DNA from 2 places in the Fructobacillus sp. ESL1117 genome. Region 2 is predicted to be linked to the other one. Evidence: riboswitches for the same ligand, from Rfam matches in the RefSeq annotation. Region 2 holds a riboswitch; the other holds the start of a gene.
The links. Region 2 has a riboswitch for thiamine pyrophosphate ahead of thiW (energy coupling factor transporter S component ThiW). Riboswitches for the same ligand answer to the same signal wherever they lie in the genome.
Positions count from the first base shown of each region.

Region 1 (8,407 bases), 110 kb from region 2:
CTTTCCCGCTTGCTTTCGGTCCATCCCCTTGGCCACTGCAGCATCTTCCATGGCATCCATCAAGACATCAATAAAGGCTGGTGAGCAACCACCGATCGTTCCGGCAATGGCTAATTGGTCTTCCTTAACAACTAAGACATCCCCCAGTGACCCCAAAAGATCATGAACCACCTGAGCATTTTGCTCCGTAATCGATTCGTTAGCGGCCAAAGCAATCGTGCCAGCCTGAACTGCAACTGGAATATTTGGAATAAAGGTCGTCACCGGATTCTTTGGTGCTGCCAGCCGTAAATCAGTATTTTGCACGCTGGCAGCAGCAGAAAGGACAATCACCTTTTCAGAAAGACCGGTGGCAACGATTTTTGCCAACACTGTTGTTACAAGCTTAGCCGGTACTGTTAACATCAACACATCAAAGTCTTCCTTGACCAGGTCTTCATAACTGGTCACTGCTGAAATTTGCAAGACTTCTGCCTTTTTGGCATTTGATGAGTACCCCAAAACCGTGTGTCCACCTAATTTTAGTCCTTGAACAAGGGCTGTTCCCATGTGCCCAAGGCCGACAACTGCAATTTTCATACATCCTACTCCTTTAATCACGCTTGTTCCCATTTTATCACAGTTCTAAGCTTGTCTTTTGATAAATCAGTCAGTTCTAAGCCAATCAAAAAAGACCCCATCCCTGTTCATAAAAGGATGAGGCAGCTGCTGCTTTGGTTGGTTCAGCTTAATTTTTCTTCAACTTAAAAAAGGCAATAACGGTTAAGAGCACCATCCACAGTGCGGCTAACAAAGTCGTAACCGTCGTCGCCGGTGTGACCAAGAGGATAACAAAGATTAAGGCTAAAAAGGCAATTGTCAAGTAATTACTAAAGGGTGCCAGTGGTAATTGAAAGCCATGGCTCTTCTGCCCCTTAGTCACCTTGCGAAAGCGCAAGTGTGTGACCATCAAGGCCATATAAATCAGTAAAAAGGCGGCTGAAGCCATTGATGAAATGAGGGTAAAGGCCTCGGTTGGGAACAGGTAATTGACCACCACGGCCAGACCGACAATCAACGTTGACAGATTAATGGCGGATTGGGGGATGGCATTCTTATTTAACTTCTTAAAGCGTGATTTTTCGCCAACCAACGAATACAACATTCGTCCGGTTGTGAAGAAGGCCGAGTTAATAGCAGAAGCCGCTGCCGTCAAAACAACGAAGTTAATCACGGCCGCTGCCGATTGAATCCCAATACCAGAAAAGACCTGGACGAATGGTGATTCACCAGCCTGGTAGTTGGTCCAAGGTTGAATAATCATGATGGCTGATAAGGCCCCGATATAAAAAATCAGAATTCGAATCACAATCGAATTAACAGCTCGCGGAATCGTTTCCAGCGGATCTTTCGTTTCGGCGGCAGTAATCCCGACAAATTCAACTCCCAAAAAGGCGAAGAAGGCCATCTGGAAAGTCGATAATAGGCCCTGACCATGGTTGGCAACCAAGCCATGCGACCACAATGTCGAAAACTGAGTCACGCCCATGGACGTTTTCACATGGCCCAAAGCCAAAATCAGTCCGGTGATAATCATGGCGACAATGGCGACAATCTTAATCATGGCAAACCAGAATTCGGTTTCCCCAAATATCTTAACCGCAATCGTATTGACGAAGTACAAGACAATTAGAAAGGCCAATTCCCATGGCCAAACCGGCCAGTCCGGAAACCAATAATGCATGTAGGTCCCAATCGCTGTCAACTCAGTCATGGCAATCACAACCCAGCCAATCCAATAAGTCCAGCCTAACACGAAGCCGGTCCGCTTACCCAAGTACTGGGTCATAAAGTCAATAAACACTGGTTTTGAATCATCTGATACTAACAATTCACCCAAGGCACGCATCATCGCGAAGACAAACATTCCTGTAATAATATAGACCAGCAAAATCGCTGGCCCGGCCTGATGAATTGAAGAACCAGCTCCCAAAAAAAGTCCGGTTCCAATCGTCCCACCCAGGGCAATCATCGCCACGTGGCGATGAGACAGTGTGCGGGCAAAACCCGTTTGATTATTCATGAACAATACTCCTTTGCAATCTTACCTTAATAGTCTATACTTGGTGCTATAACAAGTAAAACTAAACTTTTTCAATTTAAAATTAAAAACATTCATCAGGAAAATATCATGAAAACTTTTACTTACCAAATTTTTGCCACAGTCGCTGAACGCGGTTCCTTTCGAAAGGCTGCCGACGAGTTAAGCATTACGCCTTCAGCTGTTTCTCACGCCATTTCGCACCTCGAAGCACAACTAGGAATCCCCCTCCTAATTCGCAACCGATCGGAGATGCAAGTCACCCGCAACGGCCAAATCCTCTTACCAATGGTCGAACGCCTGCTCAATGAGGAACGGCAACTTCTTTCAGCCGCTGCAAAGATTCAAGGACTGCAGGGTGGACAAATCAGAATTGGCGCCATTTCATCAGTTTGCATTGCCTGGCTCCCAACCATCATCCGGCGCTTTTCTAAAAAGTACCCACAAGTTGAGATCACGCTGATTCAAGGCTCCTTCGCCGAAATCGAACAGGCCTTATCACTAGGAAAGATTGATCTTGGCTTCTCGGCCCTGCCAACGATTAGTCGGCTGGATGCCCTGCCCCTGATCAATGATGAAATCAAGTGCATTACCCCGGCTGATTTCACACCCAAAAATGGCGTTTCGATTAGCCAGGATGACTTAGAAGACCGGCACTTTATCTTGCAACGGTCCGATTATGATTCCGATACTAAGGCGGCCCTCGATGAACTTCAGGTTAAGCCTCAGGCCATCAACTATTCGATTGATGACCAGTCGATTTTGGCCATGGTTGAGGCCGGTTTGGGTTGGGGAATCCTACCTGACTTGGCCCTGTCAAGGCTCTCAGGCGAAATCGAAGCTTATCCCTTTAAAAAACCTTATTACCGTCACCTTGGCCTAGTAATTAATCCCTCCTCGACGAAGGACCCCTTTGTGAAAGCCATGCAAAAAGAAATCCTGTCTTACTTAAAAAGAGGCTAAAAAAAACGGCAAATTCGTTTTCTTGACGAATTTGCCGTTTTTATATGTCAGCTGATTACTGCTTTGCTCAGTAGTGAGAAAAAAACAAGATTCCCTGCAATGCAAACAAAATCAAAACGATTAACCCCCAGCCTGATTTAGCCATCGGATAATCCCGGTAGGCTGAACGCTTGGCCCCCTCTTGAAAACCATGTGAGGTCATGGCCATGGCCAGGTTCTTCGACCACTTAATGGCATGAACCAAAGCCTTAAAATACAGCGTTGGCTGCCACCACCGTAATACTTCACCACGCATCATCCCCGCCGCTTGAATCGAAGAAAAGGCCTGCTTAAAGCGGGGCATAAAGTTAAGTGCCCCCAAAATGCCGTAGGTAAAGGTCGCAGACATCTTCAGGTTCTGGCGTAAAGAAGCTAATAAGACGTAGGGGGTCATACCCATCGTTAACCAGGCCCCAATAAAGATAAAGACGAGGACTCGGCTGCCCATCACTAAACCAAAATGGAGGTTTTGCGCTGCTGTTCCTTGACCATAAAGATAAAAGGACCAAAAGGAACCCAAAACTGGAATGATGGCAATCGCCACATAGAGCCCGATTTTCTTTAAGGGCTGGCGCCGAATTAATAATAGCAAAAAGGCAACTGAAAAGAGAACAACGTTTAGGGTCACTGATTGGGTCAAAGAGATTTCCAAAGAAATCGCCAAAGCCAAAATCAGCCGTTGTGTGGCGTTCATCATACGAGCACCTCCTCTTGATAGGCCATGGCCGTTTGCTCATAGCGCAAGTGACGATCAACAATGTTGACCAGGTCTCTTGTTTGGTGAGAAACAACTAAAATGGTCAGTTCAAGCCCCTGTTGACAAGTCTGAATCAGATTTAAAACAACTGCCACCGACTGCTCATCCAAGCCTGCTAGTGGTTCATCTAACAGCAGTACTGGTGGGGCCATAATTAGCATCAACAGCAGCTGAAGTTTCTTCTGCTGGCCACCCGAAAGCGTGTAGACCGACCGGTCACTCAAGCCTGTTAAGTTTAGGTCGGACAGCCACTGTTCCAAGACCTCCTTCTTCCAGAAATCAGCATGGTGGCTTTTCTCCATCACCTGGTCAAGCTCTTCTTGAACCGTGATGTTTAAGAACTGGTCAGAGGCTGACTGAAATAACAAACCGACCTGGCCAAAGTAAAAACGCGGTTTCCACTCGCGGACTTCTTGCTCCTGGTAGGTCAAAGAACCCTCATAACGGTGTAGTCGAGCCAGCGTCTTCAAAACAGAAGACTTCCCGACTCCATTTGGACCGGTCACCAAGGTGATACCCTGTTCAAAGATTTGCAGGATATCCTGGTCTAAGACCAGCCGTTCACCGTTTTGTATTCGTAGATTATCAAAGCGATAAGCAGCCTTTTCGACCTGGTCACTTTCTACAACCGGTTTTAAAACCACCGTTTGCTTTTGGTAATCATATTGGTGCCAGTCATTTGCAGGCACCAACACCAAAGACTTCTCTTTGAGCTGATAAAACTGGCTGATTTTATCGAAGTAACCAGCTGGATCATGGTCGGAAACGACAACGCCATAGCCCTCTTGGCTAAGCTGTTTTAGTAAAACCTGGAGATCTTCTCGTGACTGACTATCAACAGCAGCAAAGGGTTCATCGAGCAACAGGTAGTCGGCCCCCAGGGCCAACACTTCTGCCAAGGCAACCTTTTGCATTTCCCCACCAGATAGGGTCACAAAGGATCGATCGATAAAATCAGTCAGACCAACCTTTTCCAATGCCCAAGTCGTCTTTTGGTCAATTTCTTCCTTGTCCAATTCGAGATTCTCCAGTGCAAAAATAAATTCCTCCCGCACCGTTGGCATGGCAAACTGGTCATCAGGGTTTTGAAAAAGCAAAGCCACCCGCTTGGCTCTTTCATTTGCTTTCAGTGTGGTCATCACCCTTTGATCAATTTCGATTTCGCCAGTAACTTGGCCACCATATTGTGGGTAAAGACCCGCCAAGGCCTTTAACAGGGTGGATTTTCCCGATCCGGAAGGCCCCATTAAGAGGGTCAGGGTCTTTTTTTCAAGAGATAAATTTAGATTATCAATGATGACTTGGTCACGATAAGCCAACGTGAGGTTTCTGGCAGTTATTGCCATTTTTTGTCCTCCTTATTCGTGGGACAACAACTTTGATCGATCTAACAACTTGGCAATCAAGTGTACCAAGACACCTGAGAAAAAGAAAATTGATAGGTAACGAACAATGAACAAAGCAACTAACAAACCTAGCTTGTAGTGAATATAACCTGATTTAAAGAGGTCCCAAGCAAAGGTCACGACTGTTCCAGTCAAGGTTGACAACCAAAGACCAGCAAACCAGTTCTTATAACCAGTCAAAGCAAAACCAAGTTCAGAACCAATTCCTTGAATAAAGCCAGACAAAAGCGTACCGACACCGTAAGAACCACCCAAGAACATCTCACCGGCTGCTCCAAGCATTTCGCCAATAAAGCCGGCACCGACCTTCTTTAAGATGTACGAAGCCAATGGTCCGGCCATCATCCATACACCAAGGGTGATTTCATTCGTAAAGGCTTGCAACCCAATCACGGCCAAGCCACTGTTAACAATCTGGTAAACCGGATCCATAATCCAATAAATGACCGAAAAAATAATCCCGATCAAGGCCAGCAAAATCACGTTTTGTAGCGTCCACTTTTGTTTCATTATTCTCTCCTTTACGTCCGGGCGAACAAAAAGGCATCAAAAAACACCCGCCTGGGCAGAGTCCAACACGGGTGGTCTTAAAAAAAACTTGTGTGGATCTTCCTTCGTCGGTCTTAGCCTAACAGGTTCAATGGGTTTAATTCTCAACCAAAATGGTACCCCAGATCGCTATATTCAAATTTACTACTTCACTAGCTTACACTGTCTTGAATTTTTATGCAAGTGTTTTCAAAGAAAAGCACCCAGACTCAGCCTAGGTGCTTAATCAAGCTAATTTTTTACTTGTTTGCCTTCAAAACGGCAGCCATGGCAACTGATGAAACATAGTTGACTGGTTGACCGAAGTTTGGTTGGAAGAAGAAGTCAGTCATTGACAATTGATCAATTGTCATGCCGTTTTCAATCGCCAATGAAACCACGTTGGCAGCTTGTGAAATGTCATGTTTTGACAAGAAAGCAGCACCAACAATCCGACGAGTCCCCTTTTCCCAAGTCAATGAGGCCTTAACTGGCGTCGTTGACAACATGAAATCAGGACGGTAATCTTCTGAAATTGTCACAGAATCCGCTTCAACACCCTTCCGAGCTGCTGATTGAACAGTCAAACCGGTTGCAGCGTAAGCTAACTCGTACAATTCAACGGCTGATGTTGCTTGTGTGCCTTGATAAGCCAACGTTGGTTCGACAATGTTCTTACCAACCAAAATTCCTTGACGAACAGCATTAGTTGCCAATGGAATGTAATCATCCTTTTGGGTGGGGTTGTAGAAGACAGTGGCTGAATCACCGGCAGCAAAGACATCCTTCACAGAAGTTTCCATGAACTTGTTTACCTTGATAGCGCCGTTTGGCAACATGTCTACTTGGTCACGGAACAGAGCAGTATTTGGCAAGAAACCAATCCCCAAGATGGCAATATCAGCTTCATAAGTGCCCTTGTCAGTTGTCACCTTGATACCATCAGCTGTGTCTTCAAATCCTGAAACCATTTGACCAAGGGCTAACTTAACACCATGGTCTTCATAGGCCTTTTGGAAAACAGATGAAAATTCAGGGGCCGTATTGTTGGCCAATACCCGGTCCAAACCGTCAATCAAAGTCACTTCCTTATCATTGACTGACAATTGTTCTGCCAACTCAGCACCGATATAACCAGCACCAATAACGATAATCCGCTTAACCTTTTCAGTTACTTCCTTCAAGGCATTGGCATTGTCCCAAGTCTTTGAGTCAAAGACCTTGTCAGAATCGATACCAGGGATGCGAGGCTTAATTGCGCGTGAACCAGTGGTAATCACAATCTTATCGAAAGTTTCTTCTGACTGAGCACCAGAAACCAAGTCTTTGATGTTCAAAGTCTTTGCTTTTAAGTCAGCAGCTTCAACAAGCGTTTGCATATGCATTGAAATACCCTGCTTAGCCATTGAATCTGGTGTTTCATAAAACATCTTGTCAGTTGATGAAACATTGTCGCCAATCCAAAGAGCGATTCCACATGACAAAAAAGAAACTGTTTGATTCTTTTCAAACACGTGAATCTCAGCGTCTGGGTGGTCTGCCTTAATCTGCTTAGCGGCAAACACGCCGGCGTGCGTTGAACCAATAACTGCAACTTTCATTAAAGTGCCTCCTAATATATAGCTATGTGAAAATTGTAATTAAATTTTACCAATAAAACAACGCTCTGTCAATCATCTATCCAATAGTTTTCAAGAAAGTATCAAATAAAACAAAGAGACAAATAGAGTCGTTCTAATCGATTAAAAATTCAGTTTGGCTCAACAAATTAGACATTTCCCAATCGTAAAACGATTTCAGTGCCTTACTCTAAACGATTTTCCGCTTGGCGCATGTGGCTTTCGTAATGATCAATTTTATATAGTAAATGATCATGAGCAGCCTGGATTTCATTAATGCGGTCCTGCATCTCTTCTGCCTGTTCTAGCAATAGTGCTTTACGCGTCGGAATTGTTTGGTCATCATCCTCCAGAACCATACCAATATATTCACGCAATCGTTCAATGGAAACACCAGCGTGGCGCATCGTTTTAGCAAATTTCAATTGATTAATGTTACGCTCGGTGAAATCACGCAACTGATTTTCCTTGCGCGGGACTGGCATAATGACCCCAATTCGTTCGTAATAGCGAATCGTATCATTTGATAATCCAGTCACCTTCGCAGCTTCTTTAATATTCATTTTGTACCTTTCGCACAACAAAAGCGGCCACAACTACAAAAGCAATTCCCGTAAAGAAAGCCATTGTCGCAACTTGACCATGGTAGCTCCCCGCCGTCGCCACAATCAAAGAAAGGCCGATTGGGCCACCAATTTGGTGAGCAGTGTTCGTCAACCCTGAGGCAATACCAGCCAGTTCGTCAGGTGCTTGATGCAGGCCGGCCGATGTCACTGGCGCAAGGACCAAGCCCTGCCCAATACCAATCACCACCATTGGCAAGGCAAAAGCCAACCAATAGCCCAAAGAAACCGCTGACAAGGCTGTAAACAGCAGACCGAGGAACAGTAATCCCTCGCCGACTAGTAGGATTAACTGATTGCCAAAACGATCAGTCAGCTTCCCCAAGGACAACGATACCACAAACTGAACGAATGTTAAGGGGAGAAAGGCCAGCCCGGATTGTAATGCCGTA
Region 1 is NZ_CP196385.1:274,036-282,442, reverse strand. Features, by position in the region: gene ACSYSH_RS01250 (pyrroline-5-carboxylate reductase family protein) at 1-579, opposite strand, end outside; gene ACSYSH_RS01245 (amino acid permease) at 728-2,062, opposite strand; gene ACSYSH_RS01240 (LysR family transcriptional regulator) at 2,171-3,043, shown strand; gene ACSYSH_RS01235 (energy-coupling factor transporter transmembrane component T family protein) at 3,111-3,779, opposite strand; gene ACSYSH_RS01230 (ATP-binding cassette domain-containing protein) at 3,776-5,185, opposite strand; gene ACSYSH_RS01225 (ECF transporter S component) at 5,198-5,755, opposite strand; TPP riboswitch at 5,838-5,928, opposite strand; gene ACSYSH_RS01220 (FAD-dependent oxidoreductase) at 6,034-7,374, opposite strand; gene ACSYSH_RS01215 (MerR family transcriptional regulator) at 7,578-7,955, opposite strand; gene ACSYSH_RS01210 (MFS transporter) at 7,945-8,407, opposite strand, start outside.
Region 1: it holds a riboswitch for thiamine pyrophosphate, as region 2 does, so the genes downstream of both, ACSYSH_RS01225 (ECF transporter S component) here and thiW (energy coupling factor transporter S component ThiW) in region 2, are expected to answer to the same signal.

Region 2 (8,407 bases):
GCCGGGATGGATATCAATCCCGGTTTTTCTTTTACTATGTGTTGCCAGCAGCTGAGCCAAGAATGGATGGCCATGCGTCCAGAGATAGTGGCTTTTGCGATAAACCCTGACAGCCTTATAACCAGTATGGAAAAGTAAAACCTGATAACGGTATTGTAAAGCAGGATCACGTCGAATAAAATCATCAGCAGTGTCAAACATGAATTCTCCTTATTGATAAATCCCTAGCGTATTCGGTCGCCAGGTCAGCAACTTATCGCGTTTCCCGAATATTTACTGATGAATATACTCCCCTTTGCCTAACAAGACATATAATCTTTGTCAGGAAAGCTACCAAATTTAAATTGGTACAGTTACAACAAGCGGTATGATAAAACCTGTAATCAATAGCAGGGAAACAGTTTTTGGAGGAATTTACATGGATAGTGGAAGTATTGCTTGGGTCCTGACATCAGCGGTTTTGGTTTGGATCATGACCCCGGGTTTGGGATTGTTTTACGCAGGATTGGGTGATAAGAAAAACTTGTTGCATACGGTTGGCATCTCAGTATTACTGATTGGTCTAGCAACGGTAGTCTGGGCGTTGTTAGGCTATAGCTTGTCATTCGGTGGTTCTGGCTCGCTGATTGGAAACCTACATTTTTGGGGATTAAACCACGTTTCCCTGTCAGGGTCTACTCGGGGTTTGACCATTCCGGATGGTGCCTTTGCCATCTTCCAAGGAATGTTTCCAATTATCACCGTCACGATCATCACCGGCTCAGTGGTCGGGCGGATGCGTTTGAAGTCAATGTTAGTTTTCCTAACATTATGGCTGCTTTTCATTTACGCTCCCCTTGCCCACATGGTTTGGGATAACGGGTTCTTAGCTAAGTTGGGGGCGATCGATTTTGCGGGAGGAACAGTTGTTCACATTTCTTCTGGTGTTACAGGTTTGGTATTAGCCTTGATTCTCGGCCCACGTAACGATCAAAAACCACATCAAACAAACCCAATTTTCGTCTTAGTTGGTGGTTTCTTACTCTGGGTTGGTTGGTTCGGCTTCAACTCTGGTTCAGCTTTGGCTGCCAACAACCAAGCCATTGTGGCGTTGATTAATTCATGGGTGGCTTCCTCAGCAGCTGTTCTTTCGTGGGGGTTGATTGCCTACCAGATTCAAAAGAGGGTAACACTCGATGGATTGGTCACTGGCGCCTTAGCTGGCTTGGTCGCCATCACGCCAGCAGCTGGTTACGTAAAACCATGGGCAGCGATTGTCATGGGCTTGATTGCCGGGGTTCTTGGCTTTATCAGCATCACAACAATTAAGAACTTCTTCGGTTACGATGATACATTGGATGCCTTTGGTATTCATGGAATTGGCGGTACCGTTGGCGCTCTTCTGACCGGTGTTTTCGCTGATAAAAACTTGCCTGGTAGTGCCGCTGGTTTAATTTCTGGCCACTGGGACTTACTTGGTCATCAGGTCATTGCCGTTTTGGTAACACTTGCTTTGGTCGTTATTGGAACACTCGTTTTGGCCGGTGTTACCCGCGTTATCGCTGGGCCATTACGAATGGACGACACCGATGAAAGTACTGGATACGACAAATTAATCCACTTACTTGTAATTAAAGACTAAGTCGATTAAATCATGTAGCGTAAAAGGACTGTCATTTATGACAGTCCTTTTATTTTTGGTCTGAAATTAATTTGTTTTTTTAGCTAAATAGTCCAACAGTCGAAACATCACTTCCTGATTCTCTTCAGGAACACCATGAGCTAAAATAGCTGCGCCAGTTTGGTGCAAAGCGTTTTTAGCATCGTTAGCATACTCGCCGTCGTTAGCAACCATTTCACGGATGTTATCCGCCTCCGGTTCAAAGTGGAACTGCAATCCTAAAATGTTCCCAAGGATAAAGCCCTGATTTTTAACCAAAGCAGTGCTGAACAACAACTCGGCCTGGTCAGGAATGGTAAACATCTGTTCATGCCAATGTAGCGCTTCCACCCTCTCTGGTAAGCCCGGAATGCAATCACTAACCCGCTGAACCGATGCCCAGCCAACTTCCTTATAAGGAGCATCAAGAACTTTACCCCCAAGGACCTTAGCAATTTGCTGAGCACCAAAACATGCTCCAAAAATTGGCTTATGCTGGGCCATTAATTGTGCAATTAGCGCTCGCTCTTCAGCAATCCACGGCAAATGATCGTTGGGACTCATGGGCCCACCCAAAATAACTAAAAAATCCACATCCTCTGCCCTTGGCAAAACGTCCCGAAAATGAGCTGGATGGTGAACGGTCAGCTGATGACCGTGTTTTTCTGACCAACGGGCAATGCTCCCTGGTCCTTCGTTCGGTGTATGTTGCAAAACATGAATGCGCATCAAAAAAGCCTCCTTTTTCGACGGCAATTTGATACGGGTTTCGCCTGCATATGCCCTTAATGTGGTTAATTGTAACACAAAAAGCCCCGACAGTTTAAGTCAGGACTGATTTTTAAAAGAATAAATGAATTAAGATGACGGCGAGCAGAACTTGAACCGCACCAACTAAGAAACCGAAACTAAGGAACTTGACACCACTTTTTTTGATAACTGCCCACTTTAGGTTCAAACCAATTGCAGCTAAGTTGACGACGCCGAAGAAAGTTGACACCGTATGGCTAAATTGATGGATTGGGGCCGGCAAAGCCATGATTGAGTTGACGACCAATAAGATGGCAAAGACGATAATGTACCAAGGTAAAATCGTAATTTTAGCCTTTTCGTCTTCTTCAACCGCCTCTTTCGCATTTTGCCGCTTAGCGATGTAAGCAAACAACACAACGACGAAGACCAGCATAATGACCCGCAATAGCTTAAACAGAGTTGCAAAGGTTACAACGTTTGAATTAATCAAAGAGGCTGTTCCAACTACCTGACCAACAGACTGGACAGTCCCCCCAACTAAGGCCCCACGCAGTAAATCATTATTACCAAATAAAAAGTGTGACAAACTAGGCAACGTCAGCAAAAGCAGCATACCCGTCAAGGAAACGGTGGCGACTGCCGTACGCCGATTGTCATCCTTGGCCTTGATGACCGGGGCAACAGCAGCAATCGCACTGGAGCCACAGACGGCATTTCCGGCACCCATCAACATCGTGCTGTGATCGTCGACCTTAAATAGGTACTTCCCCAACAAAAATACGATACCAATCACCAAGATCATATTAATAATGATAAAAGCGATCCCATTTAGTCCTAACTTGGAAAGCGTTTTAAAGGTCAAAGTCGAGCCCAGCAAAGCAATCCCAATTTCAATCGGGTACTTTTCGGACCACTTAACCCCAGCTCCATATTGGTTACCGGCAAAAATAGTATTTCCCAGCAAAATCCCAATAATCATTGCCAAACTTTCCGCACCCAATTGCGGTAAGTACCTACTCAAAAATTGGGCAAAAAGCGAAACCACGACTGCCAGGACAATCCCAACAACATGCTTCTTCTCGATTCTCATCAGACAACTATTCCTTCTTTCGTTAGCTTTTTAACAAAAAATATTCCTTCCCTATTAAACACCTAACCAGGGGGGCTCCGTCAAGCTTATCAAGATTAAAATTTGATAACAAAGAACGCTTTTTAACCATTTTTAAAATGAATCCAGCCGGCCACCCGCTTTTAAAATAAGACAAAAATTAAAGGGTTGTCTTTTAATGACCGTGTTATCATAATTAAAGTTAATTATAGTATAGAAAGTTGGATTGTAGCATGACCTATGAATACTTGATTTTTGACCTTGATGACACCCTCTTAGACTTTACCGGAGGCGAAGTCGCTGCTATTCGTCAGCTTTTTTCAAATGAATTAGGCTTAACAGGCACTGATTTAGACCATGCACTCAAAACTTACCAAGAGATTAACCACCATCTCTGGCAACAATACGAATTGAAAGAAATTGCTCGACAACAAATTTTTGAAGAACGTTTTAAAAAAACTCTTGCAGCACTAGCAATTGACTATGATGCCGACCATCTTGAACAAGAATACGCCACATTGCGTGACCACAATTATCGGCTGGTTCCCTATGCAACTGAAATTTTGCAACACTTGCAAGAACAATATACGATTATCGCCGGTACAAATGGCCAGGATGCCACACAACGTCTTCGCCTCAAGGAAACCGGCTTAGGAAAATACTTTGACCAAATATTTACTTCTGAAATGATTGGTGCTTCTAAACCTGACTCAGCTTTTTTTGATCGTATTTTCCAGGATAACCCACATATGACCAAAGAAAACACGGTGATGATTGGCGATGGCATAACATCTGACATCATGGGGGGCCAAAATTATCAACTCGACACAATTTGGATTAATCCAAATCACAAGGAGAGCCCGGCGAAAATTAAGCCTACTCAGGTAGTTGCAGATTTACCAACTTTGGAAGCAATCTTGCAATAATACAACTCATACTTTGATAATTACAGATTAAAAAATCAGACCTCTGCAGGTCTGATTTTTTTTATTTGTGATACTTACCAATCTTTTGATCAATCGTTAAAATTTCGCCATCTGGCTGATAGGCAACCTTAATATAGGCAGAGACTTTCTTGGCACCTGCCCGGACAGCCACGTGTTGGCACTCTTTGACGATGTCCATCAACTGGTTATAATTATCGCCTTCAATCGTTGTTTCAAAGGGACCAACTTCATAGCGTAAGCCGGTACTTTGAATATAAGCAATCACCTCATCAACCATTCGGCACAACTCTTGGTCATTTTCAGCTGCTGGTAAAACCTGAATCGCAACACTTGCACTCATTTATTTTCTCCTTTTACTGCTGTGGCAAAATCAATCGTTTCGTCCGCTAACTTTTGTAAATCAGTCCACTCTTCTTTTGACTGATGGTCATAAACACCAATCAAATGAAAACCCGCTTGCTTTGCTGTGGCAGCAGCATACAGAGCATCTTCATAGACTGCAATCCTGTTGGGCTGCTGGTCAAAATATTGTGCAGCAACCTGATAAATTGTGGGCTTTGTTTTATCCTGTCCAACATCTTCACAAGAAAAGACAAAGTCAAAAAACGGCAATAATTTCAACCGGCGAAGACAGTCTTTGGCCAAAACTGAACTACTGGCCGTTGCCAAGACAATTTTATGACTAGCTTGGTAGGCATCTTGTAAGTATGCAGCTACCCCAACTTTAAGTGGAATATCATGTTGGTAATGTTGGTCCATCAAAGCTCGCATTTCCTGCACCAAGTTGGCAGCTGTAACGGGTAGCGCTAATAATTCTTGTATGAAAATGGCTGAATCCGTCAAAGTCATGGTTTGAATCTGATTATGCAAACCGACTGGCAGCTGGTCAATGCCATATCGATCAAGCAATTCAGTCGCTAAATTCTCCCAAAAAGGCATCGAATCAACTAATGTACCATCGAGGTCAAAGATCAAATATTCCCTATCGCTCATCGCTTACTTCCCCTTGCCAAAGCTAATTTGGCCTGATTGACGGTGTTTAGTTAATCCAAGTTCGCCTGGATTCGCTTTAGTAAGCCTGTCTTTTGAAAAATTAAGACCACTGCCAACCCCATTCCAGCACCCACAATGGCAGCTGGTGTGTAATATGGCACGAAGTAATACCACCTATGGACGTCCAAGCCATAAAAGATCTTCATCAATGGATAAGAAGTCAAAGCCCCTAAAATCCCCGTTCCAATCACTTCACCAAGGAAGACCAGGTAAAGGTTGTGGGTTTTGCGATAAATCAAACCGCCAAGAATGGGACCAAAAATGGCCCCTGTTACGGCTTGAATTGTCCTGCCGGACATCATCCGTAAAATGCCACAAATCAAAGCACTAGCAAAGCCGTACCATGGCCCCAGCAAAACGGCGGCTAAAACGTCAACGAAGTGCTGAAAGGGCGCCATTGCCGGAAAATAGACAAAACTATTTAAAACATAAGCTAAGGCAGCCAACAAGGCAGTCACTAACATCTTCTTCGTTGATAATTTTTTCTGTGTCTTCATTTGAAAACGCTCCTTTTAAATTCAGTGGGGTAGCGAAAAACAGCGCTCCTTTCCCACTTTAGCGGTTAAACCAGTCAGACAAGCACCTGACTGATAGAAAGTTCGGTCGAGACTACTTGGTCTCCTCTCACGCCGGAACACGGCTTCCCATCGCTGTTTTTTCAGGATCAAGGCGCTCCCCTTCATCCCGCACGGTCAAATGACCGTGAATCATTCACTACACTCCTTTCTGATTTAAAAGAAAAAATCGAGCACCCACAAAAGGAGTCCTCGATTACAAAAAAGCTACGATTTCCTCCGCCGGCATTATCCGGTTCAGGTGTTCGGGTCGATGGTCTACCATCCTCTCAGTCTGTCACACAAACTCCCCGATCGATTTTATTCAAAACAAAAGGCCGCCCAATTTATTAGTACGGCCGATTGTTGTGTTTTTCAACAAACAATTTGGAACCGCTAAAATGGGTGACTGGATAATGAGGGTCGCTAACACGATTGTAACCCTTATTCCCTAACGGAAATGATTATACTCATTTTAACGGAAAAAGACAACTATCCAATTTGATATTTCAAAATTGTTTGCTTATTTACTAACTTCGACCACAACATCTGCAAAATCGTGGTTAAAGCTAGCTGTCCAGGTTCCTTCTGTTAAGTGTGGCGGCAATAAGAAGGTTCCAGAGGAAACGCGTTCCCCCGCATGCAAGGTCTTTCCCTGCGCTGCCAACTTTTTAACTAGCCATTGCAACGATTTCAGTGGGTTACCCAAAACTTCGGCCGAACTGCCCTCGGCCACTACCTCACCATTATGGGCTAACTGGGCCTGAACATCTTCAAATTCAGCAACCGTCAAAGATGTACTTTCTCGTTCTGGCCCATAGACCACAAAACCACCAACAGCCGCATCTGCCATCACTAAGTACTTACTCAAAGATGGAAACCAATCCGTAAACCGAGCATCGGGTACTTCCACACCAGCCGCCACAGTCGTTTTGCGACGCAAATCCTCCAAAGAATCAGTGACTTGCAAGTCTTCCTTCGCCTTGAAAACCAATTCTACTTCTGCCAATGGGTCCAATAAATCGCTCTTCAAAGAAAGGTTAGCCGGTGATTGAACGAAATGGTTTTGCACCTGAGCCCCATACAAAGGTTCATTTGAATCGAACATATCTTGCGTTTCTTGACTAGTCAAACTAACCTTGTAACCCCCAAGTGGTTGATTTTTGAGTTCCATCAATTGATCTTGCACTTCATAGGCAGTTTGGTCATCGCTAACAACCTGCTCCCATTCAGTCATTTTAAGCGGTTGGCGTTCTTGGTAAGCATGATAGAGGGCCTGTGCCAATTTGTCCTCTTGCTTTGCTGGTACTACCTTCACCTTGGTCTTCAATTCAGTCATTGTCATTTTTAATGCTCCTTTCAGTATACAAACAGCTCACTACAGTACGAAACTTCACGGTGCCCTCCTTTTCTAAAAAATCAGCAGATAAAAAGGCGCCCTTAACAACGATTTTTTCGTAGTTAAGGGCGCTTATGCACGGTACCACCTTAATTTGTTGAACGACAAAGTTCAACCTCAAACGTACGGCCGAAAAAGCGATACGCCGGTTTGATAACGGTACCAACCGAGCAAGGCTTACTGATTTCAGCCCACTAGCTAAAGAATGATCGTCTTTGAGTTTGAAAACGACGCCCTTTCACCAAATAGGCGCTCTCTAATCATTTTCTTACCCAGACACTTCTTATTGTCGCTTGTCATTTCTATCTGTTGCTTTGTAGTTTACAACTTTATGAGTCAATGTCAACCTTTTATCATTTATTTTTAATTTAAATAAAACTAAGAACCCCTTTTGGCCTCATGTTTAATCAAAAATATGTTGAATTTCCTGGTTACCAGCTGTTAAATCATAAATTTGATTAGCTGCTTGCTCAGGATGAGCTAATACTGCTATGACAAAGGCAGCGACATCTGCTCGCGGAATTTGCAAGCTTTCCTTTGGACCCGCGAAGTCAACATCCAATGAAACCTTGCCAGTACCAGTAGTATCCAAGAGCAACGTTGGCCGAACAATCGTATAATCCAAACCGGAATTTTGTAAGTACAAATCAGCATAGTGCTTCATCATAAAGTAATGATAAATGCCGGATGCAGACCAACGACCGCGGTCGTCCGCCCCAGCAGCTGAAACCATCACATAGTGAGCAACACTAGCTTTTTTAGCAGCAGCCATCGTTTTAATGGCGCCATCCAAATCAACTTCTACCGTTCGCTCGATACCACCTTTACCGCCGGCACCAGCCGTAAAAACAATCTGGCCAACTTGGTGATCCAGAAAAAACTGTGTCATCGTTTGTTCATCAACGTCCAAGTCAAAATAGACTCCCTCAACACCGGCTACATCAGCCACTGTTT
Region 2 is NZ_CP196385.1:381,408-389,814, forward strand. Features, by position in the region: gene epsC (serine O-acetyltransferase EpsC) at 1-201, opposite strand, end outside; gene ACSYSH_RS01545 (ammonium transporter) at 419-1,621, shown strand; gene ACSYSH_RS01550 (type 1 glutamine amidotransferase) at 1,688-2,368, opposite strand; gene ACSYSH_RS01555 (YeiH family protein) at 2,481-3,482, opposite strand; gene ACSYSH_RS01560 (YjjG family noncanonical pyrimidine nucleotidase) at 3,734-4,426, shown strand; gene ACSYSH_RS01565 (thiamine-binding protein) at 4,488-4,787, opposite strand; gene ACSYSH_RS01570 (HAD family hydrolase) at 4,784-5,440, opposite strand; gene thiW (energy coupling factor transporter S component ThiW) at 5,491-5,997, opposite strand; TPP riboswitch at 6,273-6,378, opposite strand; gene ACSYSH_RS01580 (2-keto-4-pentenoate hydratase) at 6,578-7,399, opposite strand; gene ACSYSH_RS01585 (SDR family oxidoreductase) at 7,857-8,407, opposite strand, start outside.